DNA from 3 places in the Clostridium swellfunianum genome. Region 3 is predicted to be linked to each of the others. Evidence: a T-box and tRNA genes for the amino acid it is inferred to sense, from the RefSeq annotation. Region 3 holds a T-box; the other regions hold tRNA genes.
The links. A T-box is a leader RNA that pairs with one kind of tRNA and senses whether it is charged. The one in region 3 lies ahead of NBE98_RS19905 (valine--tRNA ligase), so its partner is inferred to be a tRNA-Val.
Positions count from the first base shown of each region.

Region 1: it encodes a tRNA-Val, which carries the amino acid that the T-box ahead of NBE98_RS19905 (valine--tRNA ligase) is inferred to sense. The anticodon was not compared.
Region 2: it encodes a tRNA-Val, which carries the amino acid that the T-box ahead of NBE98_RS19905 (valine--tRNA ligase) is inferred to sense. The anticodon was not compared.

Region 1 is NZ_JAMOFV010000006.1:2,752,732-2,763,398, reverse strand. It holds gene NBE98_RS13220 (sigma-70 family RNA polymerase sigma factor) at 81-599, shown strand; gene NBE98_RS13215 (DUF4179 domain-containing protein) at 592-1,932, shown strand; tRNA gene NBE98_RS13210 (tRNA-Ser) at 2,011-2,103, shown strand; gene NBE98_RS13205 (methyl-accepting chemotaxis protein) at 2,263-3,942, shown strand; gene NBE98_RS13200 (fumarylacetoacetate hydrolase family protein) at 3,985-4,833, opposite strand; gene NBE98_RS13195 (CobW family GTP-binding protein) at 5,107-6,063, shown strand; gene NBE98_RS13190 (GTP-binding protein) at 6,078-6,749, shown strand; gene NBE98_RS13185 (permease) at 6,746-7,642, shown strand; gene NBE98_RS13180 (TIGR03943 family putative permease subunit) at 7,655-8,407, shown strand; tRNA gene NBE98_RS13175 (tRNA-Tyr) at 8,439-8,523, opposite strand; tRNA gene NBE98_RS13170 (tRNA-Thr) at 8,529-8,603, opposite strand; tRNA gene NBE98_RS13165 (tRNA-Val) at 8,618-8,693, opposite strand; tRNA gene NBE98_RS13160 (tRNA-Ser) at 9,025-9,114, shown strand; RNA gene ffs (signal recognition particle sRNA large type) at 9,118-9,383, shown strand; gene dnaX (DNA polymerase III subunit gamma/tau) at 9,581-10,667, shown strand, end outside.
Region 2 is NZ_JAMOFV010000006.1:2,608,569-2,619,235, reverse strand. It holds gene NBE98_RS12515 (hypothetical protein) at 111-707, shown strand; gene NBE98_RS12510 (CoA-binding protein) at 817-1,194, shown strand; tRNA gene NBE98_RS12505 (tRNA-Glu) at 1,425-1,499, shown strand; tRNA gene NBE98_RS12500 (tRNA-Val) at 1,504-1,579, shown strand; tRNA gene NBE98_RS12495 (tRNA-Asp) at 1,609-1,685, shown strand; tRNA gene NBE98_RS12490 (tRNA-Thr) at 1,693-1,767, shown strand; tRNA gene NBE98_RS12485 (tRNA-Glu) at 1,777-1,851, shown strand; tRNA gene NBE98_RS12480 (tRNA-Val) at 1,855-1,930, shown strand; tRNA gene NBE98_RS12475 (tRNA-Asp) at 1,958-2,034, shown strand; gene NBE98_RS12470 (ATP-binding protein) at 2,196-3,176, opposite strand; gene NBE98_RS12465 (DnaD domain protein) at 3,169-4,155, opposite strand; gene NBE98_RS12460 (peptidoglycan DD-metalloendopeptidase family protein) at 4,367-5,566, shown strand; gene NBE98_RS12455 (ferritin) at 5,656-6,171, opposite strand; gene NBE98_RS12450 (S8 family serine peptidase) at 6,394-7,587, opposite strand; gene NBE98_RS12445 (EcsC family protein) at 7,793-8,515, shown strand; gene NBE98_RS12440 (YbgA family protein) at 8,634-9,590, opposite strand; gene NBE98_RS12435 (serine hydrolase) at 9,981-10,667, shown strand, end outside.
Region 3 is NZ_JAMOFV010000006.1:4,180,252-4,190,918, reverse strand. It holds gene ade (adenine deaminase) at 1-1,256, shown strand, start outside; gene NBE98_RS19930 (nucleotidyltransferase family protein) at 1,283-1,837, shown strand; gene NBE98_RS19925 (hypothetical protein) at 1,982-2,146, shown strand; gene NBE98_RS19920 (YybI family spore inner coat protein) at 2,228-2,953, shown strand; gene aroD (type I 3-dehydroquinate dehydratase) at 3,037-3,822, shown strand; gene NBE98_RS19910 (CAP domain-containing protein) at 3,891-4,772, opposite strand; T-box leader at 4,954-5,178, shown strand; gene NBE98_RS19905 (valine--tRNA ligase) at 5,233-7,878, shown strand; gene NBE98_RS19900 (bifunctional folylpolyglutamate synthase/dihydrofolate synthase) at 8,023-9,324, shown strand; gene NBE98_RS19895 (YncE family protein) at 9,440-10,324, shown strand; gene NBE98_RS19890 (DUF4364 family protein) at 10,321-10,667, opposite strand, start outside.

The DNA of each region.
Region 1 (10,667 bases), 1.4 Mb from region 3:
TAATCAAAGTCTAATTGGCGAAAGAGAAAACAAATAATACAGCCATGCATAAATTGCAGCGTACTGTTAGGGAGGAAGTTATGAGCGAGGAAGAATTGGTCATAGCAGCTCAAAGTGGAGATAATGAAGCATTTTATAAGCTTATGTCCTTATATAGCAAAAGCTTGTATAAGATAGCTTATAGTTATCTAGAAAGTCAGCAGGAGGCACTTGAAGCTGTTCAAGAAACTACCTGTAGAGCTTTTATAAAGCTTAAAAAGTTAAAGCAAACGAAGTATTTTAAAACCTGGGTTACTAAAATACTAATAAACTACTGCATAGATGAAGTTAAAAGAAATAAGAAGTTAACTGAGCTAACTATAGAGATTGAGGCAATTAACAGCACTTCAGAAGATGATATGCTTGATATTGAAATAGCTTTAAATAAATTGGATTCAAGGTATAAAGAAGTAGTAGTTCTTAAATATTTTCAAGACATGACTACCCAGGACATAGCCAGCATCTTGGATTGTCCCGAGGGAACTGTAAAAACTTGGCTTCACCGTGGACTTAATAGCTTGAGAAATTATTTTAAGAAGGATGGTGATTTGAATGTTTGATGCTGAAGATAGCATAGTAGTTCCAGATAATTTAGATGATTATATTAAAAAAGGAATCGCCTCTGGCATAAAGAAAAAGAAAGTAAATAGGACAAAGTTTGCAGCAAATGCAGCGGTGGTATGTTTATTGCTTTTATTTACAGTGTTCATTAGAACATCGCCTGTTTTTGCAGCTTATGTAACTAAGATTCCCGGCCTTGAATACTTGGTTAGGCTGATAAATCACGATAAAGGACTGCAGAGTGCTGTAGAGAACAATTTTATTCAAAACATCAACTCGTCCATAACTAAAGAAGGCATAACCTTTACCATTAAGGATACGATAATAGACAAATATAAAGCATTAATCTTTTATTCCATAGAAAATAATAAAGACAGCAAGTTTATTGAACTTGCTGAAGTAAAATTAATTGATGAGAAGGGAAAAGAGCTCCCTGTAGGTGTAGGCTGGAGCGTAAGCAGACCTGATGAGAAAGTCGGCAATAAAAAAGTTGAAGATAAGATTGAAATAAGTTTTATAGAGGAAGGTACACTGCCAAATAACCTTCACCTTGAAATAAAGCTTAGAGAACTGGATTCCTATGATGATATAAATAAGGTGAAAACCATGATAGATGGAATTTGGACCTATGATATTCCTGTAAATAAGAAAAAAATAGAGGCTATGGAAAAAAGCTATAGCTTAAATAAGCAAATTAATATAGACGGCCAAAAAGTAACCTTTAAGAAGGTGATGATTACACCAATAAGAGCTGCCGTAGAGGTTGAGTATGATGAAAATAACTCAAAGAAAGTACTTGGCTATGATGATATAAAAATTGTTGATGAAAAGGGAAATCAATGGGGAACTATCATAAATGGAGTTAGTGGCAGCAGGAAAAATGATAGTCACGAAACAATTTACTTCCAGAGCAACTATTTTAATTCACCAAAGCACTTATATATAAAAGCCTCTAATGTAAGGGCTGTTGACAAGGATAAAGCAAATGTAGTTGTAGATATTGAAAGTAGCAAGCTTTTAAAGGCTCCTGACGAAAAGCTTAAGCTAATGAGAGTAGACAAAGGAGAAACAGAAACCCGTATAACATTCTCTCTTGAAAGAGATAAGTTGTTTGATGAAAAACTGGGCTACTTTATTTTCAGCGGTACCTTTAAAGACTCTAATGGAAAGGCCTACCATGAAAATCATTGTGAGACATACAGCGAGAGCGTTAACGAACAAACCATAAATTTTATAATTGACAATAACTCCGATATTAAAGGTCCAATCTTCTTAGAGTTATATAACTATCCACAGAGAATAATCAGTGATTTTGAAGTAAGGATTAAATAGATAGAGGAGCCCTAGGCTCCTTTATTGTTTCTTGCATTTTATCTTAAAATCTAGTAAAATAATAAAATAAAAGAATATGGAGAGATGTCCGAGAGGTCTATGGTAGCTGACTCGAAATCAGCCGTACGGGTCATACCCGTACCAAGGGTTCAAATCCCTTTCTCTCCGCCAAAGAAGGTGCTCCAGCAAATTTGGAGTACTTTTTTGTTTTCCAATAATATACTACAAAAATACCTATTAGAAATAAAGGAGTTTATAAAGTAACGTCGAAATATACATTATATGTTATTTCTATAACGCACTTATTTTAAAAGCTTTCGGGGGATAAATATGTTTAAATCATTAAAGACAAAAATACTAGCATCTATGGTAATGTTAACCTCTATATGTACATTTACTTTTATAGGTGTTTCTTTTTATGCAATGCGAACAACAGTTACAAGTCAAATGAAGAACGATGGTGCTAATCTGGTTAGTGTTATTAACAGAGAAATAGGGAAGCATGACTTAAACGATAGGGAAGGCATCACAAAAATATTAAAGGAAATTAAAGAACAAGGCAATGGAAATATAAAGTATATAACACTTGCAGACACAAACCTAAAGGTTGTTGCTTCAAGTGATAGTGAATTTAAGGCAGCAAATGATGAAAATGTTGATTCTGTATCTTCTGCTTCTACTCAGGGCAGCAGTGAATCAACAAAAAACATAGAACAAGGGAAGTCTAATGGATATACCTTTAAAACGGATGGTGGAGAAAAAGTATATAATGTATCTACTTCTTTTTTTCAGGCAGATAAACAGGTTGGAACTATAAGTGTTGGAATTTCCTTAGGTCTAATGAACAGCATGATTACTAAAAGTATTATACAAGTTCTTATTGTTGCTTTAGCGGTGCAGGCACTTGCAGTTATTATTGGAGTAATTATATCTAAAAATATAACTACTCCAATAATAAACACAATAAAAAAGCTTGATTTATTTGAAAAAGGAGACTTTACAGTAGAATTTGAAAGTAAGTCAAATGATGAAACAAGAAAGCTTACAAATGCCCTTAATGAATCAATTTTTGTACTAAAAGGAATGATTAAAGAAACAAAACAGGGTATGGATGAGCTAGGGGGAATATCAGCTACATTAAAACATTCTAGTGAAAATGTGGAGAACTCTAGCAGGATTGTTTCAGAATCTATTATTGAAGTTGCAGCAGGGATTGAAGAGCAAGATAATAATGTTAGTCAAGTTAATAGATCTTTAGAAAACTTTAGCAGTACACTTGAACAAATACAAATAAAGGTTAAGGATGCTACGAAAAGTGGTTCAGAGATTGAAGTGTCAGCTGATATTGGAGCAGAGAAACTTACTGATTTAGTTAAGTCTATAGAAGATGTCAGAAGTTCTTTTGGTGCGGCTGTGTCAAACATAGAGATGCTAAATCAAGATGCTAAAAAGATTAGTGAAATAATGAATGTAATAAATAATGTTGCAGAGCAGACAAATCTTCTAGCATTAAACGCTGCCATAGAAGCTGCAAGAGCAGGGGAAGCCGGCAGAGGATTCTCTGTTGTAGCAGATGAGATAAGAAAGCTTGCAGAGCAGGTTATGAATTCTTCAAAGAGTATAAACCAAATAGTTGCAGGAGTACTTTCAAGCGTAAAGGGAGTATCAAATACTACAGAGAATATTTCCTTTAAGATGGATAATCAGATTGATATAGTAGATAATACAATGTCAGCCTTTAAAGCTATTCAATCCGAGGTTCACAAGACCACTTCTCAGTTTAAAAATATTTTTGAAGATTTAAAGGGAGTAGTGCTTGAGGAAGAAACTATAGTTAGCAATGTTCAAGAGGTATCAGCTATTTCAGAGCAGATTTCAGCGTCTACACAACAAATATCTTCATCGGTTCAGGAACATGTTGCTACTATGGAACAGCTGTCAAAGCTTGCTGAGAATATTGAGGCTATGGCAGAAAGACTTAATAAAAATGTAGATAGGTTTAAAATATAGTTAAATTAAAAGGGCTCCAGCAGTTTTGCCGGAGCCTTTAACTTATATAGCTTTAACCTTGTTAATTAAAGTTCCTATCTTTTCAACGCAGCATTCCACGGTATCTCCAGCTTTTAATAGCCTTGGAGGGTTAAAGCCAAAGCCAACCCCGCTAGGAGTACCTGTACAAATTATGTCTCCTGGCTTCAAAGTAAAGCCTTTAGATAAATCGCTTATAATATAGGGAATATTGAAAATTAAAAGCCTCGTATTAGAGTTTTGTCTAACTTCTCCATTAACAATGGATTTTATATCAAGTTCAAGCGGTAAAGAAATCTCATTTTTATGTACGATACAAGGCCCCATAGGTGCAAAAGTATCTAAGCTTTTTGCCTTAAACCACTGCTTATGCTTAATCTGAAGGTCTCTGGCAGATACATCATTAACTATTGTATAGCCAAATATGTAGTCTTCTGCTTCCTCTTGTTTTATGTTCTTTCCTTCCTTGCCTATAACTATAGCAAGCTCAACTTCGTAATCAACCTGATTTGTTACGTCAGGGGAATATTTAATAAAATCACCATTTCCTATAACAGCCTCAGCAGCTTTTGTAAAATATATAGGATCATCAGGTACAAATTTATCTGAAATTTTGGTTGCGCCTAGTTCCTTTGCATGGTCTTCATAGTTCTTTCCAAGACATAAGAGATTTCTTCTTGGCTTTGGAATGGGTGCAAGAAGTTTAACTGCTTCTATAGGCAGTTTTTCAGAACTATTCACATTAACTAAATCTTCTCTAAAGTTCTCAATCAAATCATACATTGAACCAAATCCATCTAAAGGAATTATTGTATTTTCAGCTAGCACTCCTACTTTTTCTTTTCCATTGTACTCATAAGTAACAAATTTCATAATACAGCCCCCAGTATATGATTTTATGGTTAAATTTTGAAATTTTACTTATATTATAGCCTCATACTCCTAGTATTACAATAAAAGATACTATATATTGCTAAAAATTGAGAGAAATTTAGTATAAAAATAGTTTTTATTAAATAAGCTTTAATAGTAATTGGCATTTACTAGGAGGCGTGACAATTAATAATTGTTACGTGCAGAATGAGAATACAGGAGGCGTGACAATTAATAATTGTCATGTACAGAATAAGAATACAGGAGGGTTGCATGAGAGCTAAAGTAGATATTTTTTCAGGTTTTTTAGGCGCAGGAAAGACAACATTAATTAAAAAATTGATTAGTGAAAGCTTATATAAGGAAAAGGTTGTTATTATAGAAAATGAATTTGGTGAGATAGGCATAGATGGCAGTATACTAAAAAGCACAAATATCGAGGTTAAGGAGATTAATGCCGGCTGCATTTGCTGCAATATATCAGGAGATTTTAAAAAGGCTGTTAAAGAGGTTGTTGCTAAGTATAGCCCGGAAAGAATTATTATAGAGCCAACAGGTGTAGCTAAGCTTTCAGACTTGCTCACTGCCTGCAGCAGCATAGAATTAAAAAGTATTATAGAGCTTAACATGGTTGTAACTGTTGTTGATGTTCTAAAGTACGATATGTATCTTGCTAACTTTGGAGAGTTTTACAGAAATCAAATCATGAGCAGCAGTATTATAGTTTTGAGCAGAACTCAAAATTTAGAAGCAGACAAAATAGAAAGTATAAAAGAAAAAGTAGAAAAGCTTAATAACAAAGCTTGTATAGTAACTACACCTTGGAATAAGCTAGCTGCACAGAGAATTGTAGAATTAAATCATAACAACACAAAACTATCCCTTCAGAACGAAGTGAATTTAATCAGACGTTCTCTTGGAACAGCTTCTATGAAATCAGTAAAAAATCATGCAGGAAATGAAATTTTTGAAACCTGGAGTTATGAAACACCAAGAAGGTTTAGTGAAAAGGCTTTAGTTAATCTGCTAAAGAAAATTGACAGCAGCTCCTTTGGTAATATTTTAAGAGCTAAAGGAATAGTTCAAGGAGATAATGATGAATGGATGCAGTTTGATTATGTTCCTGGGGAATTTGAAATGAGAAAAACCTCTCCAGACTACTCTGGAAGGCTTTGTGTTATCGGTACAAACCTAAATAGAGAAAATTTGAAAAAAGTATTTAGTTTGTAAATGAGGAAAGAGGAATGAAAATAAAAACTGAAATAGAAATTGTAACAGGTTTCTTAGGGTCTGGTAAGACAACATTTATTAATTCGCTAGTTAAAAACAGTTTAGTTACGGGAGAGATAGTTCTTATACTTCAATGTGAAACAGGAGAGAAAGCTTTATATATTGAGGAAGGCTTGAAAAACAAAATAATTATAAAAGAACAAGATGCTTCAAAAGCTTTAAGCTCGGCATATATAAAACAAATGATAAATTTTTATAGTCCTCACAGAATTATAATTGAGCATAACGGAATGAAAAGCTTGGGAGAAGTATTAAGCGTATTTAATTTTGAACTAGAACATTTATGTCTTGAGCCTACTGTATATCACATAACTGATGCAGTAACTTTTGATATGTTCTTCTATAACATGAGAGAAATAATTGAGCCTTTTATATATCATAGCAATTTAATTATTATAAATAACAGCAGCATGCTTGAAGATAAGGCAAAAAAAAGCTTAGTAAAAAGACTGGAAACCTTAAATCAGGGTGCATTTATAATTTGTCTAGACAGTATCAATGATATAGATAGCAAGCTAAAAAAGGCAGATATACTTCAAGATAAGCTTATAAAAAGCTTTAAAATGGCTTTAAGAGATAAGTTACCCCATGCCTGGGAAATGAGATTGAGGAGAAAAAAGGTATGATACAAAATTTTTCAGTAATATTTATAAGTATAGTGCTTGAAGCAATGCCTTTTATAATGATGGGGGCTTTTATATCTGCCCTCATTCAGGTTTTTATAACTGAAAACACGATAGCAAGGTTTCTTCCTAAAAATAGGTTTTTGGGTGTATTTGCTGCAGCTCTTTCAGGCCTCATATTCCCTGTATGTGAGTGTGCAGTAATTCCCATTGCGCGAAGACTTATTAAGAAAGGTGTTCCAATAAATATGGCAGTAGCATTTATGCTGGCAGTGCCTATAGTAAATCCTATTGTTTTATTATCAACCTACTATGCTTTTCATGCCAAGCCATATATGGTTTTAGTCAGAGGTGGCTTTGGGCTTTTGATAGCAGTATCCATTGGAATAATAATAGACATGCTTCAGGGAAAAACATCACCTTTAAAAAACTCTTTTGTTGAAGGTGGAAGCCTTTGTTCCTGCGGTTATGATCACACCTATAAAAAACAACAATCCAAGTTTATGGAAATAATTCATCATACAAATTCAGAGCTTTATGATATAGGTAAGTTTCTTATATTAGGAGCTTTTATATCTGCCTTTTTTCAGACAGTTATATCAAGAGAACAGGTGCTAGTAGTAGGGCAGCATCCTATTTACTCTATAGCGGCTATGATGTTTTTTGCCTTTTTAATCTCACTTTGCTCAGAGGCGGATGCCTTTATAGCCAGCACATTTGTAGGACAGTTTACATATGGAGGTATAACTACTTTTATGCTTCTAGGGCCTATGATTGATATTAAAAACACATTAATGCTCACAGCTTCCTTTAAAAAGAGTTTTATCATTAAGCTAGTATTTTTAATTTTCACCATGTGCTTTGTAGCCGGAAGCATTATAAATATGTTTTTATAGGAAGGATGAAAAATGAAGAGATTTAATATAAATGAATTTATCTGGTTTCTGATATTATCCTTATTCACCTTGTACATATATTTCCTTATATCCTCAGGGAAGATAACTTTATTTCTTCATCCTAAAATGGTTAAGTATGCAGCGTTTTCTTTTATTGTATTTGGAGAACTTGCAGTAGTGCAGTTGTTTAAGGTGTTTACTGTTGCAACTAGGGTTAGATTTAAGAAGGGGTATTTGCTGTTTTTTATAACCTTAATTATTGGAGTATTTATAGCTCCAGGAGGTCTTACCTCACAGATAGGTGAGAAAAAAGGAGTAATTCTTGTAAGCTCTAGTCATATTGAGAGTATAGCAGAGCATAGTCATAACGAAAAGCAGCGCATAGAAGGAAATGAGATAATTTTTAATGAAAAAAATTATATTCATTATTTAGAAGACTTAAGTGACCATATTGATGAGCATATAGGAAAGAAAATTAGAATAACAGGCTTTGTACTTAAGGATAACAAGCTAAGCAAAAATGAGTTCCTTGTATCAAGAATGCTTATTAATTGCTGCGCTGCCGATTCTCAAATTTTAGGGGTAGTGGGAAGCTATGATAAGTCTGAAGCTTTAGAGAAAGACTCCTGGATAGTTGTAGAAGGAAAGGTTAGTCTTAAGGAAGAGAAAGATATAAATAACAAAGTTATAAAGAAGTATCCTGTAATATTGGTGGAAAAGCTTATTAATATAGAAAAGCCTAACAATCCATACATATATGAGTAATAAAAAAAGACATACTTTCGTATGTCTTTTTTGGTGGAGGAAGATGGATTCGAACCATCGAAATCACTGATAACAGATTTACAGTCTGCCCCCTTTGGCCACTCGGGAATTCCTCCAAATATGGAGCTGGCAATAGGAATCGAACCTACAACCTGCTGATTACAAGTCAGCTGCTCTACCGTTGAGCCATGCCAGCATATTAAGTTTAAATGGTGGGCACAACAGGGATCGAACCTGTGACCCTCTGCTTGTAAGGCAGATGCTCTCCCAGCTGAGCTATGCGCCCTTAACTCTGGTTTTTGTTTATCAGGCTTACCCGACGAATTTTATTATATAAAGAAGTGAGATATTTATCAAACTCATAAAACGCCATTATTCTAAATTAAAACCATTTTGCTTCAATACATAGTGCATTTTCTCCAGAATGCTTATAGATTTAACAATTCACTAATTAATTAGCTTTATGTGAAAAATATGTTTCTACTGCTGATTTTTTAGTCTTAATTGTTATTTTATCCTATATTGCCAGCTATATTTAAGTAAAAACCTATTGCGTTAAGAGAAAATACATTGTATAATAAGTCTTGTCGTTAAGACATTATGTTTCATGAGTATATGGAGAGTTGTCCGAGTGGTTTAAGGAGCACGCCTGGAAAGCGTGTATAGGGGAAACTCTATCGTGGGTTCGAATCCCATGCTCTCCGCCAATTCCGTGCTAGATGGGGAACTAGCGGTGCCCTGTAACCTGCAATCCGCTGCAGCAGGATTGAATTCCTCGCTTAGGCTCTAGCATGTGAGGTCTGGTCTATAAAAGTGGCGTTGAGAATTGGGTCCCACGCAACAAAAACTCATGAACCCCGTCAGATCCGGAAGGAAGCAGCGGTAAGTGATAATTTTTGTGTGCCGTGGAGCAACCTGGTTTGAGCTAACTAGATAGATAACGCTCATATGCTATCAGTCGAAGCGAGGTGCACGGTTTACATAACTAAATACCAAAGATAACAAGGATGCTGAAAGGCGTCTTTTTTGTTTTTTGTGGTGCTTTAAAACTTCCCTAATTTTCAAAGTGGATGTTTTAAATGAAGCATTAATAAGGTATAATATAAGCTGATGTTTTAATAACTGAGATATCAGAGTTTAATATATAACTATTAGATAGATTGGGGTGAGACCATGGCGTATACCGCTTTGTATAGAGAGTGGAGACCTAGAAATTTTGCTGATGTGGTTGGACAAAGGCATATAACCACAACTCTAAAAAACCAAATAATTAATAATAGAATAGCTCATGCTTATCTTTTGTGCGGAACAAGAGGTACAGGAAAGACTTCTACTGCTAAAATACTTGCAAAGGCGGTAAACTGTCTTGACCTTAAGGATGGCGAGCCCTGCAATCAATGTGAAATGTGCAAAAATATCAACGCTGGACTTGCTATAGATGTAGTAGAACTAGATGCTGCTTCACACAATGGAGTAGGCAATATAAGAGATATTATAGATGAGGTACAGTATCCTCCAAGAGAAGCCAAGTACAAGGTTTATATAATGGATGAGGTTCATATGCTATCAGACGGAGCTGTTAATGCCTTCTTAAAGACATTAGAGGAACCCCCTTCAAGAACTATATTTATCCTTGCAACTACAGACCCTCAAAAGCTTCCAATAACTATTCTTTCACGCTGTCAGCGCTTTGACTTTACAAGAATAAGAAGTGAAGAGATTTTTCAAAGGCTTAGAAGGATTGTTAAGGAGCAGGGAGTTTTTGCTGAAGATAAAAGTCTTCACCTTATAGCTAGAATGTCTGACGGAGCTATGAGAGATGCGTTAAGTGTACTTGATCAGGCTATATCTATGGGAAACGGTAAAGTAGACTATGATGAAGTTATAGGAATGCTTGGCCTTGTCACCAATGAACATTTGTTGAGACTTACAGATGCTATGATAGACAAGAATGTTGAAAGATCCATGAAAATAGTTGATGATATAGTATTCAGTGGTAAAGATATATATAATTTTATAAAAGAAATGATAAATCATATGAGAAATCTCATGATGGTTAAGGTAAGTAATAATCCTGAAGATATATTGGATATGTCTGAAGAAAACATCGCTGCTTTAAAGGAGCAGGGGCAAAAGATTAGAATTGAAGAGCTTATGAGAATTATAAGAATTTTTCAAGAAACAGAAGAACAGTCAAAATGGAGTAAGCAGACTAGGATTTATCTTGAACTTGCTATAATAAAAATATGCAAAATTGAAT
Region 2 (10,667 bases), 1.6 Mb from region 3:
AGCAAATTTATTAAACTATAATTTAATTGTGCTCACGAGAAAAAACTCCGACAAGCAAATCAGCGAGCAGTATAAGCTACCTAAATTCTGCAAACAGGAGGAGGATTTTTATGAAAATAAGAGTAGTAAATCAAGGACTTTCTGAGTTTAATCGCAGTTATAAGGTTAAAAATATAAATTATGATATGGTTATTGCTGTAGAAAATGATGAGTTTATTCCTTTATTTATGGAAGATATTGAATTAATACCTGAGAATGAATATGATGAGATGATTATCGAGTATAGAGATATTTTGAAAATTAAGCTTGGCAAGAGTATATCCATGAAATTTTATGCTGCATTAATAAATTGTATTGAAGAAAGGATAGGAAAAAAACTAATTAGCTTGGATGTTTTAAGAGATGAATATAGTATTAATAAGAGAGGGGTATGGGAGAAGAAACTAATATTAGTAGTTAACCATGCTATTCCTTTAGATATATCAGTTATCGGTGAAAAGTATGCGGAGCAGTTCAGTATAACCTTTAAGGATATAACCCTTCAAAGCTTTATTGAAGGCTGCGGCGAGAATATAAAACATATAAGAAGAGAGATTGAAGAAAAAGAAAATTCTATAAAAGTATATAAACGTGCTATTAGTGAGGTTCTTAGAGGCAGGTTGAATTCTGCGACTAAAATTGAAGATAGGCTTCCAGAAGCACAATAAATATATGTAAACTGTTCTAGGAATTTATAGAGCAGTTTATTTTTTATGTAATTACTTAGTAGGGTTTGATATATAATATACCTATAAAATAAATAATGGAGATGATATTGTGCAAGCTCAAGAATTATTAAATTATAAAAATTGGGTAGTCGTAGGAGATGTTTTAAATCAAAGCAAATATGCCAGCAAGATACTGCTTTCATTAAAAGTTTCAAAGTTTAATGCATCTGGAGTAAACCCAAGAGATACAACAGGAACTGTGCATAAGAGCTTAAAGGAGGTTCCATACAAGATAGATGTTATTGATCTATGTATTAACCCTATTGCTGGTTTTAAAATTATCCAGGAGGCATATGAGCTTGGTATCCACAAGGTTTTAATTCAGCCAGGAGCAGAAAGTTCAGATATAATAGATTTTTGCAAGGAAAATGGAATAACTGCTGTTGAAGGCTGTGCACTTGTAGAGCTTAATAGCTATATGAGATAACTATATAAGAAACGAAAATATAAAAACATAAGAATACAACAATATAAGAATATATAAATATAACTAGATAAGGGGATATATAGTTATATTTATATACTGAGAAATTCAACAGTCACATTATAGGAAAAAAATTCTATTAAAAATTTTTTAAAAAACTTGTTGACAGTTTGTTAGATTTTTTGTATTATAGTCTATGTCGGGTCGCGAGAGCGGTCGAAACGATAAAATATGGCTCATTGGTCAAGCGGTCAAGACACCACCCTTTCACGGTGGTAACAGGGGTTCGATTCCCCTATGAGTCACCACTATGGGCGCATAGCTCAGCTGGGAGAGCATCTGCCTTACAAGCAGAGGGTCACAGGTTCGATCCCTGTTGTGCCCACCATAGTGATTTAATTACTAAAAATAATATATGGCTCAGTAGCTCAGTTGGTTAGAGTGCCGGCCTGTCACGCCGGAGGTCGAGGGTTCGAGCCCCTTCTGAGTCGCCATTATTATGCTGGCATGGCTCAACGGTAGAGCAGCTGACTTGTAATCAGCAGGTTGTAGGTTCGATTCCTATTGCCAGCTCCAATAAAACATGGCTCATTGGTCAAGCGGTCAAGACACCACCCTTTCACGGTGGTAACAGGGGTTCGATTCCCCTATGAGTCACCACATGGGCGCATAGCTCAGCTGGGAGAGCATCTGCCTTACAAGCAGAGGGTCACAGGTTCGATCCCTGTTGTGCCCACCATGTGTTTTATTACAAAAAAATAAATATGGCTCAGTAGCTCAGTTGGTTAGAGTGCCGGCCTGTCACGCCGGAGGTCGAGGGTTCGAGCCCCTTCTGAGTCGCCAACAGAAAATCCTGAACGTTATGTTCAGGATTTTTTATTTTTTGTTGAAGCTTAGGTTTTAAAATAGTGTGGTTTTATAGCTGACCAGCTATCGTCTCACTATTTTAAAGCGAAGGTTTGTAAAAATAAAAGCTGAAGTTTATGTTCACTTCAGCTTAATAGTTATTTTGCTTTACTTAGGTTTTTCTTTATTCTGATGTCATCTCCAAAGAACTTATATAATCCGAAGTTTCCAAGAAGCCTTGAGCTTATACGTTCAGAGTAGATTTGAAGAAGCTCTTCAAGGGTGCAGTTAGTTGAAACTATCATCTTTTTATTCTTTAGAATTTTTTTGTTTAAAAGATTAAACAATTCTGTTTTGGAAAAATCACTTATCTGTTCTGTTCCCAGGTCGTCAATGATTAACAAGTCACAGTTTATAATAAGATCTTCAAGAAGCTCCTCACCGTTAAAACGTATGTTTTTTAAGTTTTGAATCAAGCTTTCAGCGGTTCTATAAACTACCAGATATCCTTTATCTAAGAGCTCTTTAGCTATACAGTTAGATAAAAAAGTTTTCCCTGTACCTGAGTTTCCATAAAAGAGAAGATTTTCATTTGTAGAATCAAAAGTTCTAATAAAATTCATGGACCTTGTAAAAGTTTTCTCCATATTTTTTCTTGGACTTTCAGGCTCGCTTCCAGCCTTTCTTGATGAGTAATATTCCATGTTGAAATTATCAAAATTATTATCTTTAGTAAGCTCATTTAAATCAGAATTCTTGTAATAGATTTTAACTAGATTATGCTTATAACAGGAACATTTTTGAACTCCAATAAAGCCTGTATCCTGGCATTTCTCACATTTATAATTGATTTCTAAATAATTTATAGGATAGCCCTGTGAAAAAAGAAGTTCGGATTTTCTCATTCTTAAGTCTGTAATTTTTTCTCTTAACAGTTTAAGGTGCTCGTCTCTGTTTGGTATATCTTTAAAAGCAGTCATGGAAACCTCAACACTGAGTTTTCCAATCTGTCTTTCAATATCCAAAACTTGAGGCAGCTTTAACTCAATCTCTTTTCTTCGATTTGCTAAAGCTTTTGCTTCTGATTCCCTTAAGTTCTCATAAATTTTCATTATCTCTGCTTGATAACCCTTAATCATCGCTATTCTCCCATCCTAAAAGCTTCTTCTCAAGCTCATCAAAGTTGTAGCTTCTCTGCTCAAAGTTGTTAAAGGTACTGTTTTGAGGTGGTTTAAAATTATTCGGCTTTCTAGCTGGTGTGGTTTTTGTATCCTTTTTTGCAATATCTTCAAGAGTCATGAGGCCATCTTTATACCAGCTGGTTAAGATACCATCGATATACTTAAATTCTGCTTTATTAATTCTTTCAAAGCAAATATCGCAAGCTTTAAAGATTACTTCAAGAGGGAATTTATAAGTGTTAATCCATTTGTCCAGCATATCCTCCTGAGGCTTCATAACTTCTCCATCTTTCGCGCCAAGATAAGTTAGAATTTTTTTGATTTTAATCCACTTGTCCTCACGCCTCTTTATAAAAGATTGAGCTTCTTCGATAGTTTTTATATTCGAATCAAACCAGGCAATAGCAATTTTCTCTATGTATCTAAAATCAGTCTTACCCTTTGAGACGCTGTATTGAATTATTAGCAGTATAACTTCAGGAGGGAAATTGTACTCCTTCTGCCAGCCGACATACATGCTCATTTCTTTCGAAGAAAGTGGTCGCCCAAGAAGCTTTTCGATATCCTGAAGCATATCCTTTGTTGGACCTTTATTTAATTCTTTCAAGAGGTTTATATTGTTATCATTGCCTTCAATTTTTTCATTTAAATCTACAAACTGTATGCTAAAGTTTCCCATGTTGTCTATAGGAATCATATTAATAACACCTTCATCATTCCAATAATTCCAAGCGTTTAGAACATCTGTCTCAAGAAGATGCAGCGTGCTTGCTAAAATGGAAGAGCTAACCCCTAATTCACCAGACATACAGTATTTAAGACCAAGAAGATAAACCTTAACAAAATCCCCGCGGGCTCTAACCATGTACTTATCTATGAAAATGTTGCTTACAGGCGTGTAATCTTGAGCCTTACTCTTAAACATAAAAGTGCTCATAGTACCTCAACCTTTCTTTGCTAATTTTATACAATATATAGTATCGCATAAATCAATTATAACAAAATATAGCCCCTCTCACAACTTTTATGACCTATCTTAAATATGGACAACTTGCCAATTTTTATTCATATAGTGGAACTTATTAGAAAAATAATTATATTTTATACAAAGTTGGGTATATTACTTAAGGTGAGAGGAGAGATAACTATTGAGTTTCTTTAATAGATGTAAAAAATATATAGCAATTGCAGCAGTTTGTGGAACTATAGGTATGTCCTACATATATATTATCGAAAATAAAGCTAATGCCTATGAAGTCCGTGTAGGCGATAAGGTAGTAGCATATATAAACGAAGATAACAACACAGTTAATATGATAAAGGCTATAAGTGAAGATGTCGAAAACAGATTTGGGAGCTCGGAACTTAAAAATATATTAAGCTTCAATAAAGCTCAGGTTGCCAATAGCTTTATTACAGATGAAAATAAATTAAAGAAAGCAGTTTTAAATAATGCTCAAATAGAAGTAGAATCATGTGTTTTAATATCAGATGGAAAAGAAGTTGCTTTAGTAGGAAATCAAGCCGAGGCAAAGCAAGTGCTAGAGAAGGTAAAGAAGTATTATGCAGATAAGAGTGAAATATCAATAAAGGAAAGTAAGATTAAGAATAGTATTACATATTCTATGAAAAAGGTTTTAATTTCGAAGGTTCAGGAAATAGATAAGGCTTATGAAGCTATTATTGAGGCTAATTCAAAGTTTAAGACACCGATTGTTACTGTTATACTTACCGGAAACACAGAAACTAAACAGGTAATATCGCCTGCAACAACAATAACCTATTCAAATGAAATGCTAGTTGGGCAGAGTAAAGTAAAAAGTAATGGTAAAGAAGGAGAAAAGCTTGTTTCTAAAGAGGTTGTTTTAGAAAATAGCAAGATTATAAGCTCAAGAATTATAAGTGAGAAGATAATTACAGCAGCACAAGAAAAGGTAATTATCAAAGGTAATAAAGCGCAAGCTTCAGCTTCTAGTGCTGCACTTGTAATGCCATCTAGAGGGGCTGTGTCTTCAGTTTTTGGCTGGAGGTGGGGCAGAATGCATGAAGGAATTGATATAGCTGCGCCTATGGGGGAGCCTATCAAGGCTGCTTTAGATGGGACAGTTACTTATGCAGGCTGGATGTCTGGGTATGGGAACTTTATAAAGCTTAAGCATGCAGATGGAGTGGAGACTGCCTACGGCCACTGCAGCAGGATAGATGTTAAAGTTGGAGAAAGTATTAAAAAGGGTGAAGTAATTGGAGCGGTGGGAAGCACAGGAAATAGTACAGGACCGCACCTTCATTTTGAAGTACTTGTAAATGGAGAACCTAGAAATCCAGCACCATATATAATAAAGAATTAAAAAAGAAGAATGAAGAATTAAATGTTGTTTTGATTCAAATAATTAGACATTTAGTTCTTCATGCTTCTTTTTATTTTTTAACGTTTAATTTACGCTGTTGTATCTATTGGTGGAGTAAAGGCTCTTGTAGCTAGCTCAGTATCAAGCATGTAAAGTGCTGCACTGTCATTTCCTATGCGCTCAAGCTTTTTAATTATTGAGTTCATAAGAGCCTCTTCTTCAACCTGTTCGTCAATAAACCACTTCAAAAAACTTATAGTCGCATGGTTTCTTTCTTCCATGGCTACATCAGCTATGGAATATATATTTTTAGTATTTGATTTTTCATGCTCCAGTCCTGCTTTGAAGGCCTGTAATACGGATTCATAATCATTTCTTGGTTCTGGTGAATTTTTGATTATAACCCTTTGATTCATTTCTACTACATAGTCAAATAATTTCATAGCATGAAATCTTTCCTCTTCTGCCTGAATTCTAAAAAAATTAGCAAAGCCGTCAAGGTCTTCATCTGCGCAATAGGCAGCCATAGCCAGATAAACATGCTCTGAGAAGAATTCGTAATTAATTTGCTTGTTAATAAGCTCTACAAGTTTTTCACTTAACATCTGGTTTTCTCCTTTCAGTAGAAAGCGCTGAGCAACTATGCACTTGGGTGCCTAATAGGGATAGCCTCCGCAGGATTAACCTTTAGTAAACCCATTAGGAAGTTTAACCTTGCTCATGCTCGCAAGTTCTTCGTTAAAGTTTATTCAGAACTTTAATCGCCTTAGTTTATACATATTTTCTCATCTATATTGTTGCCCTATTTACAAATAAAATAACACTCTTTAAGGTAAAAGCTTGCTTATATCGATCATCCCTGATCCTTGAGACCACTTAAACATATCTAGAAGCTTGCAGGATACTTTGAGAAGAGCAAGAACATCTTTAAATTGAAGTTCAGGGTTATTTTCAAATAACATTGCACATACGCCACTTATAAAAGCAGCTGCACAGGAGGTGCCGGAATAAGTAGTGTAAGGATGCTCTAGCGGATAAGCGTATACTCTTGTTCCGTTTCTTTGGGAAATATAATCCTTATTTGTGTTTAGTGAGCAGATATCAACACAAGCAGCAGCAAGATCTGGTTTTTCAAGTTTTCCGTAAGGTCCTGCAGAGGAGTGAACATAGGGCTTAATGCCTCCTCTAGTATCTAGACCAGCAACAGTTATACAATTGGATAGAATAGCAATCCCTTTTATTGAACTTTCTTTGCTGCCGCTGTTACCACTAGGAACAACAACTACTATTCCTTTTTTCAATGCCATATCGAACATTTTACTAAACAGAGATATAGTAAAGCTGTTATGATCTAGAAGTTCAAACGGAAGGCAAATAACTTTTATATTATATTCCTGGCTTTCATTTAGAATTAATTCTAGACCATATAGAATATCTGATACAAAACCCCTGCCAATACTGTTAAAGGCTTTAACTGAGTATAGATGGCTATTTTCTGCAATTCCCCTATACATACCCTTAGAAGCAATACCTGTACCGCATATAATGCCGCTCATAAAGGTACCATGCCCATTATCATCATAAGGGTATTTAATATTACTAATTATATCAATAAATTTTTTTACCTTGCTGCTTGGACTTGAAAGATCTGTATGAGGATATGTTCCGCTGTCTATAAGGCCAATTCCAACACCTCTTCCTGTAAGTTTATATCTTTCTTGAAAAGCTATACCATTTGCGCTTAATACACTGCTGCCGCATAAAAGAGCAGTGTTATCAAAGCCTATAAATGAGACTTCTGGATGCTCTAAAAGCCTTTCTATAGCACTTGCTGATAAATTTGCACTAATACAGTTTATTGAGGGTATAGAACGAATAAGTTCCGCCTTATAGGATTTTATTTTGATTTCTATATTTTCTCTTAAACTTTTGCAATGGATTATTACTCTATAATGCTTGTAATTATTACTAGCTATTGCTGCTTTAAGGTTATGATCTAATTTATTTTTAAAAGAGAACATAAAACCCTCCTTTTATTCCTCTTGCTTAACGACTAAAAATTCATACCATTATATATTATGAATGGTTTAAAATATTGATACAGCTTATTTGAAGAGTTTATAAAATTTTAAGTAATAATTAATTGATATATTTTGTTTTTAATATTAAGCTTATCTACATATACTATAAAAATCGGAAAGAAACATAAATGAAAGGAATGAAGCTATGAATATATATGAAGAGCATGCTCTGCAGGAGATGAAAAAATGGCAGAGAGAAATTTCAAAAAAGCCTTCCATAATAAATAAAATGACAAAAGGTATTCAAAGAAAAACAAATAATCTTATACCTGAAAAGGCTCACAGGGTAATAACAGAAACTATTAAAAATATATCTAAGACAGTAATTATAGGCTCTGAATATATAACAAGGCAGCCGTTAGTAGAAGCATCATTAGAAGAAAGAGAAAGACAGGTTTTAGATAGATTAAACTTTTATAGGAAAGCTGCAGTTGTTGAAGGAGCTGGTACAGGGGCAGGTGGAATACTACTAGGCTTGGCTGATTTTCCGCTTTTGCTTAGCTTGAAAATGAAGTTTTTGTTTGATACAGCTTCCATTTATGGTTTTGATGTGAGGGATTATAGAGAAAGACTTTATATTCTATTTGTTTTTCAGTTAGCTTTTTCAAGTAGACAAAGACAGGTGGAGCTATATTATCAAATGGAGAACTGGGAGAATTACGTTCACAGTCTTCCTATGGATATGAATGATTTTGATTGGAGGACCTTCCAGCAGGAATATAGAGATTATATAGATTTAGCAAAACTTATGCAGTTGGTGCCTGGAATTGGTGCTGTAGTTGGGGCGTATGCAAACTATAAACTTATGGATAAACTTGGTGAAACTGCCTTGAATGCATATCGAATGAGGGTATTTAGAAAGGTTTAGCAAAAGAGAAAAATCATTTTTACTAGTGATAACAGATATATAAAATTAAAGAACGGAATTTGTTGGAGGTAAGCTATATAGAAATATAAGCCAACTTCATGAAATTCCGTATTTTTATTTATTCCTTACCAGAGTCGCTTAGATCTACTAGTTCTTCTGGATAAGGTGATAATATTGTCTGCTGTAGTATATAAGGCTGATTATATTCAATGGCGTAACCTTTAAGCATGTGAATTAATACACTCAAGGGTACCTTATTAGCTCTATATCCTTCTAAGGTTTCTAAAAAGAAATTTTTTTCACTTTGTGAAAGCTCTTCTGAAAAATACCCAAATATGTGCTGAAGTGCATTTATTATACTAGTGTACCTTGGGGCTCTAGCAAAGGCTAATACTAAGTGTTCTTTATATTCCTTAACAATAGTATCAAAGTTTTTGCCATCCTTATTTGCAACTATTCTTCCTAAAAGCTTTTGTTCCTTTTGATTGTAAGCCATAAGAAGATATTTGTTATCGCTTTGAAATTTAACCAGTTCTGCTAATGAATTTGACTTTTCTATTTCACTTAGCTTAAAAAACATAAAGAGTTTGCTTAAAAAGTGTTCTCGAATTTTAAAATTAGTAAGTCTGCCTTCTTCTTCTACAGCTGCGGCAGGAAACCTTTCAACGACAGCTTTTCCAAAAAGACCTGAACCTTTTATTGAACCAACAGCTTTTTCCCTGCCTAAATAAATTTTAACATCCTTAGTTCCACAGGAAGGAGAACGCCCTTTTAAAATAAAGCCGTGGACTTGTGGAAGTGAGGAGAGAAATTCATCAGTAAAAGCACTCATTTCATTTGTAAGCTCTCTGTTGGTTGAAGGCTGAAATAGTTTTATTTCATCATTTTCAGAAACAAGCCTGATAGTTTCTCTTGGTATGGATAGACCAATATCCACTTCAGGACAAACAGTTATGTAATTAACATAGTTTCCAAGCTTTTTAACAAATCTATCTGGAATCATATCGCCATTATATCTGCATTTGTCAAAGCCAAGACATCTACTTACAACTATGGTTGGTTTTGAAATATCCATCTTTAATCCTCTCATATCAATTTTAGGCTTCTAGGCATTAGCAATACTTACATCCCTAGAAGTTTTTTAAATATTAATTTTATTCTGTGCTATCATAAGTACCATTATACTATTTTCAACTTGCTTTGAATATTCAAACTAAAAACGGTGTTTTTAATTTGAAGCTTAATTTTTTAATTCCCTGCTAAGCGGTTTTGATGGCATAAAATCTAATAAAATAATAGAGTATGCAAGGTGGAAAGTCTTTTTTTATCTATATTTCCTGTTAGTAATGCTAGAAATAGTTGCTATAAGTTACTATTTATAATAAAAATAACTGCTATAATAGAGTGAGATAAAAATATTTATTATTTTCAATACACTTTATTATAACAGGGGGACAACTTGAAAATGAAAAGCAAAAAACTAGTAATGTGTATTACACTGGGACTTACTATGTTTGTCTTTGTACTTGGAGGATGCAAACAAGGACAAAATGTAGCAAACACAAATAATACAGTGGTAACGCAAAATCAAAAACTGCAAACAAATAAGCAAGAAAATAATGTATCTCAAGATGATAAGCCTGAAGAAGACAGTGCATCACAAAGCCAAAAGTCTGAGGAAAGTAATTCATCAGAAAGCGAGAAAGCTGAAACAGAGAGTAAAGAAAACAATACATCGCAAAATTCTCAGGAGAATGATACTAAAGAAATTGTGACACCTGCAGTAAAAGATGAAACAACCTTACTTAAGGTGGGCGATAAAGGGACAAGCGTTTTAGAACTTCAAAAAAAGCTGTTTAATGCAGGATATACACTTAGTGTAGATGGAAGTTATGGACCTGGAACCAGAAAAGCAATAGAATTATTTCAATCAGAACATGGCATAGAGAAGACTGGCAGTTATACTAAGTCAACAGAAAAAGCTTTAGCAGGCATTAAAGATATACGTAATTATGATGCTATACGTGCAGAAGAACAAAAAGCTCTTGAGGAAAAAAACAAGCAACTTGCAAACTTACCTTTAGAGGAAAGAATAAAATCCTATCTTGGAAATGGGATAAGCAAAGTAGGTTTTGTTTATTATGATCTGGCA
Region 3 (10,667 bases):
CAGTACTTAAAGCTGATGAGTTCTCAGAACTTATAGGAAACGATAGGGTTTTAGGCTTGGGAGAGGTTATGGATACTCCTGCAGTAGCAAGTGGAAGACAGGATATGATTGACAAACTAATGATGTTTCAGGGGAAGAATATTGATGGGCACTGCCCAGGAATTTCTCAAAAGTTGCTGAATGCATACTTAAGCTGTGGAATTAAAACAGATCATGAATGTTCTAACTATACTGAAGCTCTTAAAAAGATACAGCTGGGCATGTATGTTATGCTTAGGGAAGGCTCGGCTACAAGAAATTTGAAAGATTTGCTCCCCGCTATTAATATGGATAATTACAGCAGATTTCTATTTTGTACCGATGATAGGCATATTGAGGATTTGATTGAAGCTGGAACTATTGATAACTCTATAAGGCTTGCAATAGAACAAGGACTTGAACCGATAAAGGCTTACACAATTGCTGCCTATAACGCAGCTTTATGCTATGGACTGAGAGATAAAGGCGCAGCAGCACCAGGCTATATTGCTGACTTAGTGATCTTTGAGGATTTAAATAGGTTGAATATAAGAACGGTAATTAAAGATGGGAAGATATACAACAAAGAATTAAGCTTTTCAAAAGCTGACTTAGGAAATTCAATAGTTCTTAAAACTGTGACCACTGAAGATTTTAAGGTTGAAGCAAAAGGAGAATATATAAACACAATAAAGCTTGTACCTCGCTCTGTAGAGACAATAAAAAAGAGAAGAAAAGCTCTAGTTGATAATAATTTGGTAGTTGGAACAGAAGCTTCAGACTGTCTTAAAATTGCAGTTTTTGAAAGACACAAGGCTACAGGAAAAAGAGGTATCGGTTTTGTTGAGGGTTTTGGACTTAAAAACTGTTCAATTGCACAAAGTATCGCCCATGATTCTCATAATATTATAGTTATTGGTGATAATGATGAGGATATGTCTCTGGCAGTAAAAGCTATAATTGAACTTGGTGGAGGAATTGCCCTAGTATCTGAAGGAAAAGTGTTAGAAAGCTTAAGTCTGCCTATTGGAGGTTTAATAACTTCAGAAAATCCTTTTATAGTTTTGGAAAAAATAAAGAGTTTAAACAAGCTTGCAAGAAGTTTTGGCGTTAAGGAGGATTTTGATCCTTATCTCACTCTTGGATTTTTGGCTCTACCAGTTATACCAGATATAAAACTTACCGCAAGAGGATTATTTAACTTTGAAGAGTTTAAGTTTATAGATTTATTTTGCTAAAGGATTTACAAAGGAGGAACTATCGTATGCTCATAAGAGGAATTATACTTGGTGCTGGAAAGGCATCCAGGATGGGAAAGGATAAACTTAACCTAAAGCTTGAAAATAAATCAATTATTGAAACAGTAATAGAAAACGCCAAAGAATCCAAACTAGATGAACTTGTTTTGGTATATGGGAAGTATGATATAAATACAGATATTAATAAGCTGTATAATGCAGACTTTGAACGAGGGATGAGCACCTCTATTAAAAAAGGTCTTGAAAACTTTGAAGGAGATGCTGTAATGATTCTTTTAGGAGATATGCCCTACGTTACACCTAATATAATTGATAAATTGTGTGATGAATTTATTTCAGATAACAAAGCTATAGCTGTACCAGTTTTCAATGGGAAAAGAGGAAATCCAGTTATTATAAGCAGAAAATATTTTAAGGAGCTTTTAGAAAATGAAGGTGACAAGGGTGCTAGAGCTATAATAAAAAGCAATCCTAATGATATTCATTGGGTGGAAGTAATGGATAATAGTATCTTTGTTGATATTGATGATGAAGTTAGCTATAATTCTATAAAGAAATAGTTTGCAATTACGCTGCCTGTTATTGAGGCAGCTTTTTTGTGTTATAAAACAATATTTTTAGGTTTAACAAATTTATTACTTAATAATTGAAAAAGTGCATAGAAAAATAAACCTTGAAAAACATAGTAAAGAGGTGAAATACAAATGGCTAAGAAACTAACTAAAATGCAGCTTAGAATGGCTGCGCTAGGTAATAATATGATGGAAGCAGGTGCTGAACTATACAGCAATCCAGAGGTAAGGGAGAAGATAAAAGATAGTATTACAAAGGAAAGTGAAAAAGCTGATACACAAAATAGTATACAGTAGCTTAATGAGGATTAATGTGTGGCAGGTAGACTCTCTCTTTCATAGAATATATACAAAGCTTATTATTTTAAGGAGTCTTTTATGTATATTAACTATTTTAGAGAAGATAAAGTGCGTCCACAAGTTGTTGCCTATGCAAGAGGGGATGTGAATGGAGATAAAATTACTGACATAGTCTACTTAGTCGGCACAAAAACGCCAGACAGTCCTTTTGTACAGAATATTACCTTAATAATAAAGGATGGAATGACAGGAAGAATTGCTGCAATAGTTCTCAAGGAAAATGCGGGCTATGACCCAACCTTGTTTTTAGGGGATTTTACAGGGGATGGAGTAAAGGATATACTTATAAGCATTGTTACTGGAGGCAGCGGGGCAACTATGTATCATTACATTTATTCTTATGTAGACAACAATTCTAAGCTGATTTTTGACTTTGAGGTGTACAACGAGGAGTATAAATATTTAGTTGCTTATAAGGATAATTATAAAGTTCAGGTTGTAAGTGAAAAAAACAATAAAGAATATATAATAGATATTTCCCAAAGAGATAAAGATTACTTAAATGAGATTTATGACGAGAACGGACAGCTAAAAGAACCTCTTGAAGGCTTTGTAAATCCATTGAGTGGTTTATATCCGGTTGATTTTGATTATAATGGCGTATATCAGTTGCTTGCATATCAAAAGGTAGCAGGAAGATTTAATGCAGATGCTCTAGGGTTTATTTTAAACACACTACAATGGCAAAACAATAATTTTGAGTTGGAAAATCAAAATATAGCTATTATAGGAGCGGGAAAATAACAAAAAAACTGTGCAAACTCAATTTGAATGATATGTTATAATGTTATTCAAAAGAGGTTGCACAGTTTTTTGTGGAGGAAAATATGAACACAGTAAAAATTAGAAATGTAGTGATAGGCGAAGGTATTCCTAAAATTTGTGTGCCTATTGTGGGAAAAACAAAGCATCAAATAATAAGAGAGGCCTTAAAACTTGAAAATATGCATGTAGATATTGTGGAATGGCGCGTAGACTATTTTGAAGATGCTTTAGAGGTAGAAAAAATTAAAGAAGTTTTATTTGAATTAACTTCTGTTTTAAATAATATTCCACTTTTATTTACACTTCGAACAGCTAATGAAGGGGGAAAAAAAGAAATACATAAAAATGAATATGTGAAAATTAATAAAATTATTTCTGTATCAGGTTTGGTTGATTTGATGGATGTTGAAGTTCTCACAGGTGATGAGGAAGTTGCGGATATTATCAAAACAGCACAGGCTTCAGGAGTAAAGGTTATTGCTTCCAATCATGATTTTGAAAAAACTCCTGTTAAAAATGAAATTATACATAGGCTAAGGAAGATGCAGGAACTAGGAGCTGATATTTTAAAAATAGCAGTGATGCCTAAATCAAAATTAGATGTGCTGGAATTGATGACGTCCATAGTAAAAGCGAATGAAGAATATATTGACAGGCCTATAGTGGCAGTAGCAATGTCAGATTTAGGCGTTGTCACAAGATTTATTGGAGAAATGTTTGGTTCTTCGTTAACATTTGGAAGCGTTGGGCAATCTTCTGCGCCAGGGCAGATAGAATCAGATGCTCTTTACGAAGCCCTACAAATAACACATAAAATTTTGAATAATAAACCAGTCTCAGAATTTTAAAATTCTGAGACTGGTTTATTATTATTTCTTTAAAAAACATATTTTACTGGTAGTTATAGTCTAGCTTGCTATTTAGGCTTGCTGACAAACATTTGTGAAAACATATTTCCATAAGGACCGCCATTTCTTATTCCAAGACCAATATGAGTGTAATCTGGATTTAGTATGTTTTTTCTATGCCCCGGTGAATTCATGAGGGCATTGTGAGCGTTTTGAATGGTTTGATTTCCTGCTATATTTTCGCCAGCTTCTACATAACTTACACCAAAGGCTTTAAGCATATCGAAAGGGCTCCCATACTTTGGAGAATTATGACTGAAATAATTATTATCAATCATATCCTGAGCTTTTACTCTAGCAACATTTGTTACCTGCATATCTATTTGAAGAGGTGAAACATTATTTTGCGCTCTTGCCTGATTAATTAACTTAAGCATTTCCTGCTCCTGGGAAGTTAAGGTGCTTGAATTTGTTTGTGCACTAGGAGTTTTAGGAGCCGTTGAATTGGTAACCCCGCCTGAAGCTTGTGAGGGGGCAGCTCCTGAACCGGAGGCATCAGTAGTAATTTGAGGAGTTTTATTTTCTACTACTATTGGCTTTGCCTGTGACTTAGGAACAAAACCAATCTGATTGTTTGGAAGCTTTACTGCAAACCAGTCGGATACTTGGCTTACAACATCAAGGGTATTATTTTTTGCTGCTGACTGAAGCACTGAAGTATTGCTTCCACAGCCAGAGGTAATATTTGCTTTATCGACTATAACTTTCACCTTTTGAATATCGCCAATTTTAGAGACTGAAGACTCTATGCCTTGAATAGGCTGACTATGTCCAGTTATTTGTCCATTGTTAGGCAGTTTGTTGTTTATAAAACTTTTTTGCCGAGGAGTACAGGAAGCAGTAAAAATTAAGGATAAGCCTAATGCAAAAACATAAATTTTTCTTTTCACGATTTTTCATCCTTTCGCCTACGCGGTTATTAATAATTTTTTATACAGTATTATCATTTGTTTAAATTAGAAATTTATAAACGGTATTTGGGTTAAAATGATAAGAAATATTTTCTAAAAGCAGTTGACACTATTTAAATTAATAGTATAATAATTAATAATATAAATAAAAATAATGTTAATAAAAGCTTTGATAAAGAGGAGTAAAGGTTAAGGAGTATTTAGAGAGGAAGGTTCAGCGGCTGTAAGACCTTCTATACAAAAAGCCTTGAAGGTAGCTTTTGAGCTTCTTGCTTGAAATACTAGTAGAGCAAGACGGTGTTCTTTGCCGTTATGATTTTGAGAGCCTATCGACTGCTGTCTGTAGGAAAAAAGGTGGTACCGCGAGTATGTCTTCGTCCTTTTATGGATGAAGACTTTTTTATTTGTCAAAAATAATCATTATAAGGAGATGAAATATATGGAAGAAACAAAAAATATTGCAACGACCTATAGCCCTAAAGAATTTGAAGAAAAAATTTATAAGACTTGGGAGGAAAAAGGATATTTTACTCCAAAAGTTGATAAAGAAAAGAAGCCTTACACAATTGTGATGCCACCTCCAAATATAACAGGAAAGCTGCATTTAGGGCATGCCCTAGACAACACTATTCAAGATTTTTTGATAAGAGTTAAAAGAATGCAGGGTTACAGTACTCTATGGCTTCCAGGAGAGGACCACGCCAGTATAGCTACTGAAGTTAAGGTGGAAAACGAGCTTTTAAAGCAGGGTTTAAAAAAGAAGGAAATGGGCAGAGATGCCTTTCTGGAAAAAGTTTGGGAATGGACTGACGAGTACAGAGAGAGAATAAGACAGCAGCTTAAGAAAATGGGAGCTTCAGCAGACTTTACAAGAGAAGCCTTTACAATGGATGAAAACTTAAACAAAGCTGTTAGAACCGTATTTGTTAAACTGTACAATGAAGGCTTAATTTATCAGGGAAACAGAATAACCAACTGGTGCCCAAAATGTAAGACTGCTCTTTCAGATGCTGAGATAGAATATGATGAGCAGAACGGACATTTCTGGCATATAAAGTATCAGGTAGTTGGCACAGGAGAGTTTATTGAGATTGCAACAACCCGTCCTGAGACCATGCTTGGAGATACAGCTGTTGCAGTGAATCCAAAGGATGAAAGATACACTCATCTTGTAGGAAAAACATTGATGCTTCCTTTAGTAAACAGGGAAATTCCAATAATAGCAGATGATTATGTAGATTTGGAGTTTGGAACAGGAGCAGTTAAGATAACACCAGCTCATGATCCTAACGACTATCAGGTAGGAAAGAGGCACAATCTTCCTGAAATCAATATGATGAACGATGATGGAACCATCAACCATCAAGGTGGCAAGTACACTGGCATGGACAGATACGAAGCTAGAAAAGCTATCATTAAGGATCTAGAGGAGCAGGGCTTCCTTGTAAAGATAAAAGACCATGTTCACAATGTAAGTACTCATGACAGATGCGGCACAACCATTGAGCCAATGATTTCAAAGCAGTGGTATTTAAAGATGGAAGGTCTTGCAAAGCCTGCTATCGAAGTTGTAAAGGATAAAAAAGTAAAGTTTGTTCCAGAGCGCTTTGAAAAGATTTATTTCAACTGGATGGAAAATATACAGGATTGGTGCATATCAAGACAGCTTTGGTGGGGACACAGAATACCGGTTTGGTACTGCAAGGACTGCGGTGAGATGATAGTTGCTGAAGAAACTCCAGCTAGCTGTTCAAAGTGCAGCAGTGAGAAACTTGAGCAGGAGAATGATGTTTTGGACACCTGGTTCAGTTCAGCACTATGGCCTTTCTCAACACTAGGCTGGCCAAATGAAACAGAGGACCTTAAGTATTTCTACCCAACAAGCACGCTGGTAGCTGGTTATGATATCATATTTTTCTGGGTAGCAAGAATGATATTCTCAGGGCTGCATAATATGAAGGAAATTCCTTTCGATACTGTTTTAATGCATGGAATAATAAGAGATGCTAACGGTGTTAAGATGTCAAAATCCTTAGGCAATGGTGTAGATCCTCTTGACATCATAGATCAGTATGGTGCAGATGCACTTAGGTTTATGCTTATAGCAGGAAATTCCCTAGGCAACGATGTAAGATTCCAGCAGGAGAAGGTTGAAGCAGCAAGAAACTTTGCAAACAAGATTTGGAATGCTTCAAGATTCGTTATGATGAATCTTGATAGAGACCTTATGGAAAAGTATAAGGATGTTAAAGAATATACTTTAGCTGATAAGTGGATGCTTTCAAGATTAAATACAGTAGTTAGAGAGATAACTGATAATATAGAAAAGTTTGAGCTTGGTATAGCATCACAAAAAATATATGATTTTATATGGACAGAATTCTGCGATTGGTATATAGAATTAGTTAAGCCAGTATTCTATGGAACTGATGAAAGGCAAAAGGGTATAGCTTATAACGTACTTTACAAGACATTAACTACAAGCTTGCAGCTTTTGCATCCAGTAATGCCGTTTATAACTGAAGAAATATATACTCATCTTGGTGCAGAATACGAGTCAATCACGATATCAAAATGGCCAGAGTATGAAGAAAATCTGAATGATAATGAAGCAGAGCAAATGATGGGATATATCATCGATGCTATAAGAAGTATAAGAAATGTAAGAGCAGAAATGAATGTACCACCATCAAGAAAAGCAAAGCTTATGGCGTATGTAGCAGCAGAAGCAAAGGAAGCATTTGAATCAGGAAAAATTTACTTCGAAAAACTAGCTTCAGCTTCAGAGCTTGATTTATTAGCTTTTAAGGAAGGAATTCCTGAAAACGCTGTATCAGTAGTAACTTCAGGTGCTGAAATATATATTCCTCTTCTTGACTTAATAGATAGGGAAAAAGAACTTGAAAGATTGAGTAAGGAAAAATCTAAGCTTAAAGCCGAAATAGACAGAGTAGAGAAAAAGCTTTCAAATGAAAGATTTGTAAGCAAGGCTCCAGCTGATGTTGTTGAAGAGGAAAAAGCAAAGGGTGAAAAGTATAAAGAAATGCTTAAGGCTGTAATGCAAAGAATTGAAAGCTTAAATTAATATTGACTTTAAAAGCATACAAATTGAAAAATATAAGAATATAAGAAGATATCTTCTTATATTCTTATATTCTTATAAATACATATTCTTATAAATATATATTTATTAAATTTCCTCATTTAATTTTAGTAAGAAGGTGGTCTCATGAATTATTATGAAGCAATGACTTACATAAAAAACACTTCCAAGTTTGGCAGTAATCTTGGCCTTGAGAGAACTGAAAAGGTATTGGAGCTTTTAGATAATCCGCATAAAAAACTTAGGTGCATACATATAGCAGGAACAAATGGTAAAGGCTCAACCACTGCTATGCTTACTGAGATTCTAAAGAAAGCAGGCTATAAGGTTGGCATGTATACTTCTCCTTATCTTGAAGAATTTGAAGAGCGGATACAGATTAATGGAGCCAACATATCAAAGGTCGACTTAAGCAGAATAGTTACAAGGGTAGCGGAAGCAGTGAATAAGGTTTTAGAGCTTGGATATGAACATCCTACTGAATTTGAAATTATAACTTGTGCTATGTTTTTGTATTTTCATGAAGTGAAGGTAGATTATGCTGTGGTGGAAGTTGGTCTTGGAGGAAGGCTAGATTCTACCAATGTTATTACTCCAATTTTAAGCATAATTACTTCTATAAGCTATGATCATATGAAAATATTAGGGGATACTCTAGATAAGATAGCCTATGAAAAGGCAGGAATTATAAAATCGGGAGTGCCCGTGATAGTTTATCCCCAAGAGTTGGATAGCCTACGGGTTATAAAAAAAGTTGCAGAAGAAAAGTGTTCTAAGATAATTGAAGTTCCTAATGAATGCGCAAAATTAAATGCTTTAGATGAAACAGGCAAAAACAGAATCACTCAGACAGTATTAATAAGAACGGATAAACAGAGCTATGATATAGAACTATCGCTTTTAGGAATACATCAGCTTCTAAACTGTGCTGTTTCGGTTTTTGCAGCAGAAGAATTAATTAAGCAGGGAATAAATATTAGCGAGCAAAATATAATATCAGCACTGAGGAAAGTTAAATGGCCAGGAAGGCTAGAAGTTATAAATCAAGATCCGCTAGTGGTTATAGACGGTGCTCATAACATAGACGGAATTAAAAAGCTTACTGAAAGTATAGAAAGGTACTTTAGCTATGAAAAAGTAGTTCTAATACTGGGTATCCTTGCAGATAAGCAAGTGAAGGAAATGATAGATACTATAGTGCCAAAAGCATATAAGGTCATAGCGGTAACACCAAACTCTGAAAGAGCAGAGCTTGCTAGTGAATTGGCTGAAGAAATAAAAAAGATTAATTCTAATGTTCAGGTTATAGAAAACTACGAACAAGCCTATAAAGAGGCGTTCTCCTATTGTAATAATAAGGATTTACTGCTTATATCAGGTTCGCTATACATGATTGGAGATATGAGAAAGATAGTTGTAAGGCATTAAAAAACAATTTAAACATTATGTTCTTCGGCAGTCTGATTTTAAATTTAATCTTACTTTTTATTAACAGTTTCTCACTCTCTACATATTATATATTAATATAGCGGGGGTGAATAAAATGAGTAGTTTGTTCATATGCAATACTTCTTCAGATTACATTTCGCAAATCAATTTAGCTGAGTTTTATGAAGAAAGAAGAATACCCTTAGGTGTGGACAAGATTAGCAGGATTGGACCGCAAGGAATATGTGCATATAAAGATAAACTTTTAGTTGCTAATAGTTACAACAACAGCCTGTCTATATTGGACATGGCTCAGATGATGCAGATAGAAGAGTATTTTATTGGTATGCATTGTAATGGGGTTGAAGTTTCCGAAGATAATGCCTATGTTGTATGCGGAGAGCTTAATAGTATCATTATCTTCAATTTAACTAAAAAGAAAATAATTGAAGAAATTCCTTGTGGAAGCTTCCCATACAGCATAAGTATTGACAAAACAAAAGGATTTATTGCTGTTGCTAATATGCACAGTGATAGTATAACTCTTATAGATTGCAGAAACAAAGAAAATATCTTGAACATAAGGTCTTCGAATTATCCGACAAAGGCAGTTTTTGATGAAAGTTCACAGTTTATATTAGTAGCAGAAAGCAATATGGGAATAAAGAGTAATGGGACCTTAAGCATTATAGAGCTAAACGGTTTAAAAAGGGTTGGTAAGATAAAGGTAGGCAACTCCCCGGTTGATATTTTTACTGAGAAAAATTACTGTTATGTATCAAATCTTGGAGATGGAACAATAAGTATTGTGGATATTAAAAATTTAAAGGAAATTAAAAGGATAAAAACAGGAGGCATGCCAAGAGCTATTATAAAGCATGAGGAATATATTTATGTAAGTGACAGCTATAATGATATAATACTGCAGCTAAATCTTAAAAATGGAAACAAAAAAGTCATTTCCGTAGGAAAAGAACCTACAGCAATGACTATATACTAATCTATTAACTGCCTCATTATATTATTGTAGAGTTCTGCTGAGTTATTTTTCCATTTGCTGCAAAGTTCACGAGCCTGCTTATTAGTAGGAACATTTACTTTTAGGTCTATAAGTATTATTTTATTTTCCATTGCCTTTAGGTTTACTATATAATTATTGTCGTTTTCTATAGTATAGTCAGCAGATACAGTAACTTCTTTCTTGATTTTTTCCAAGTTTGATTTCAAGTATTTATCAATTGTTTCTATTTTATTTTTTGAAAGTCTTTCTCCAAACATTGATAGAACTTTCGAGCCTGTTTCAGTTATGACTAGTCTATGCTTGGATTCTTCACCAGCATATT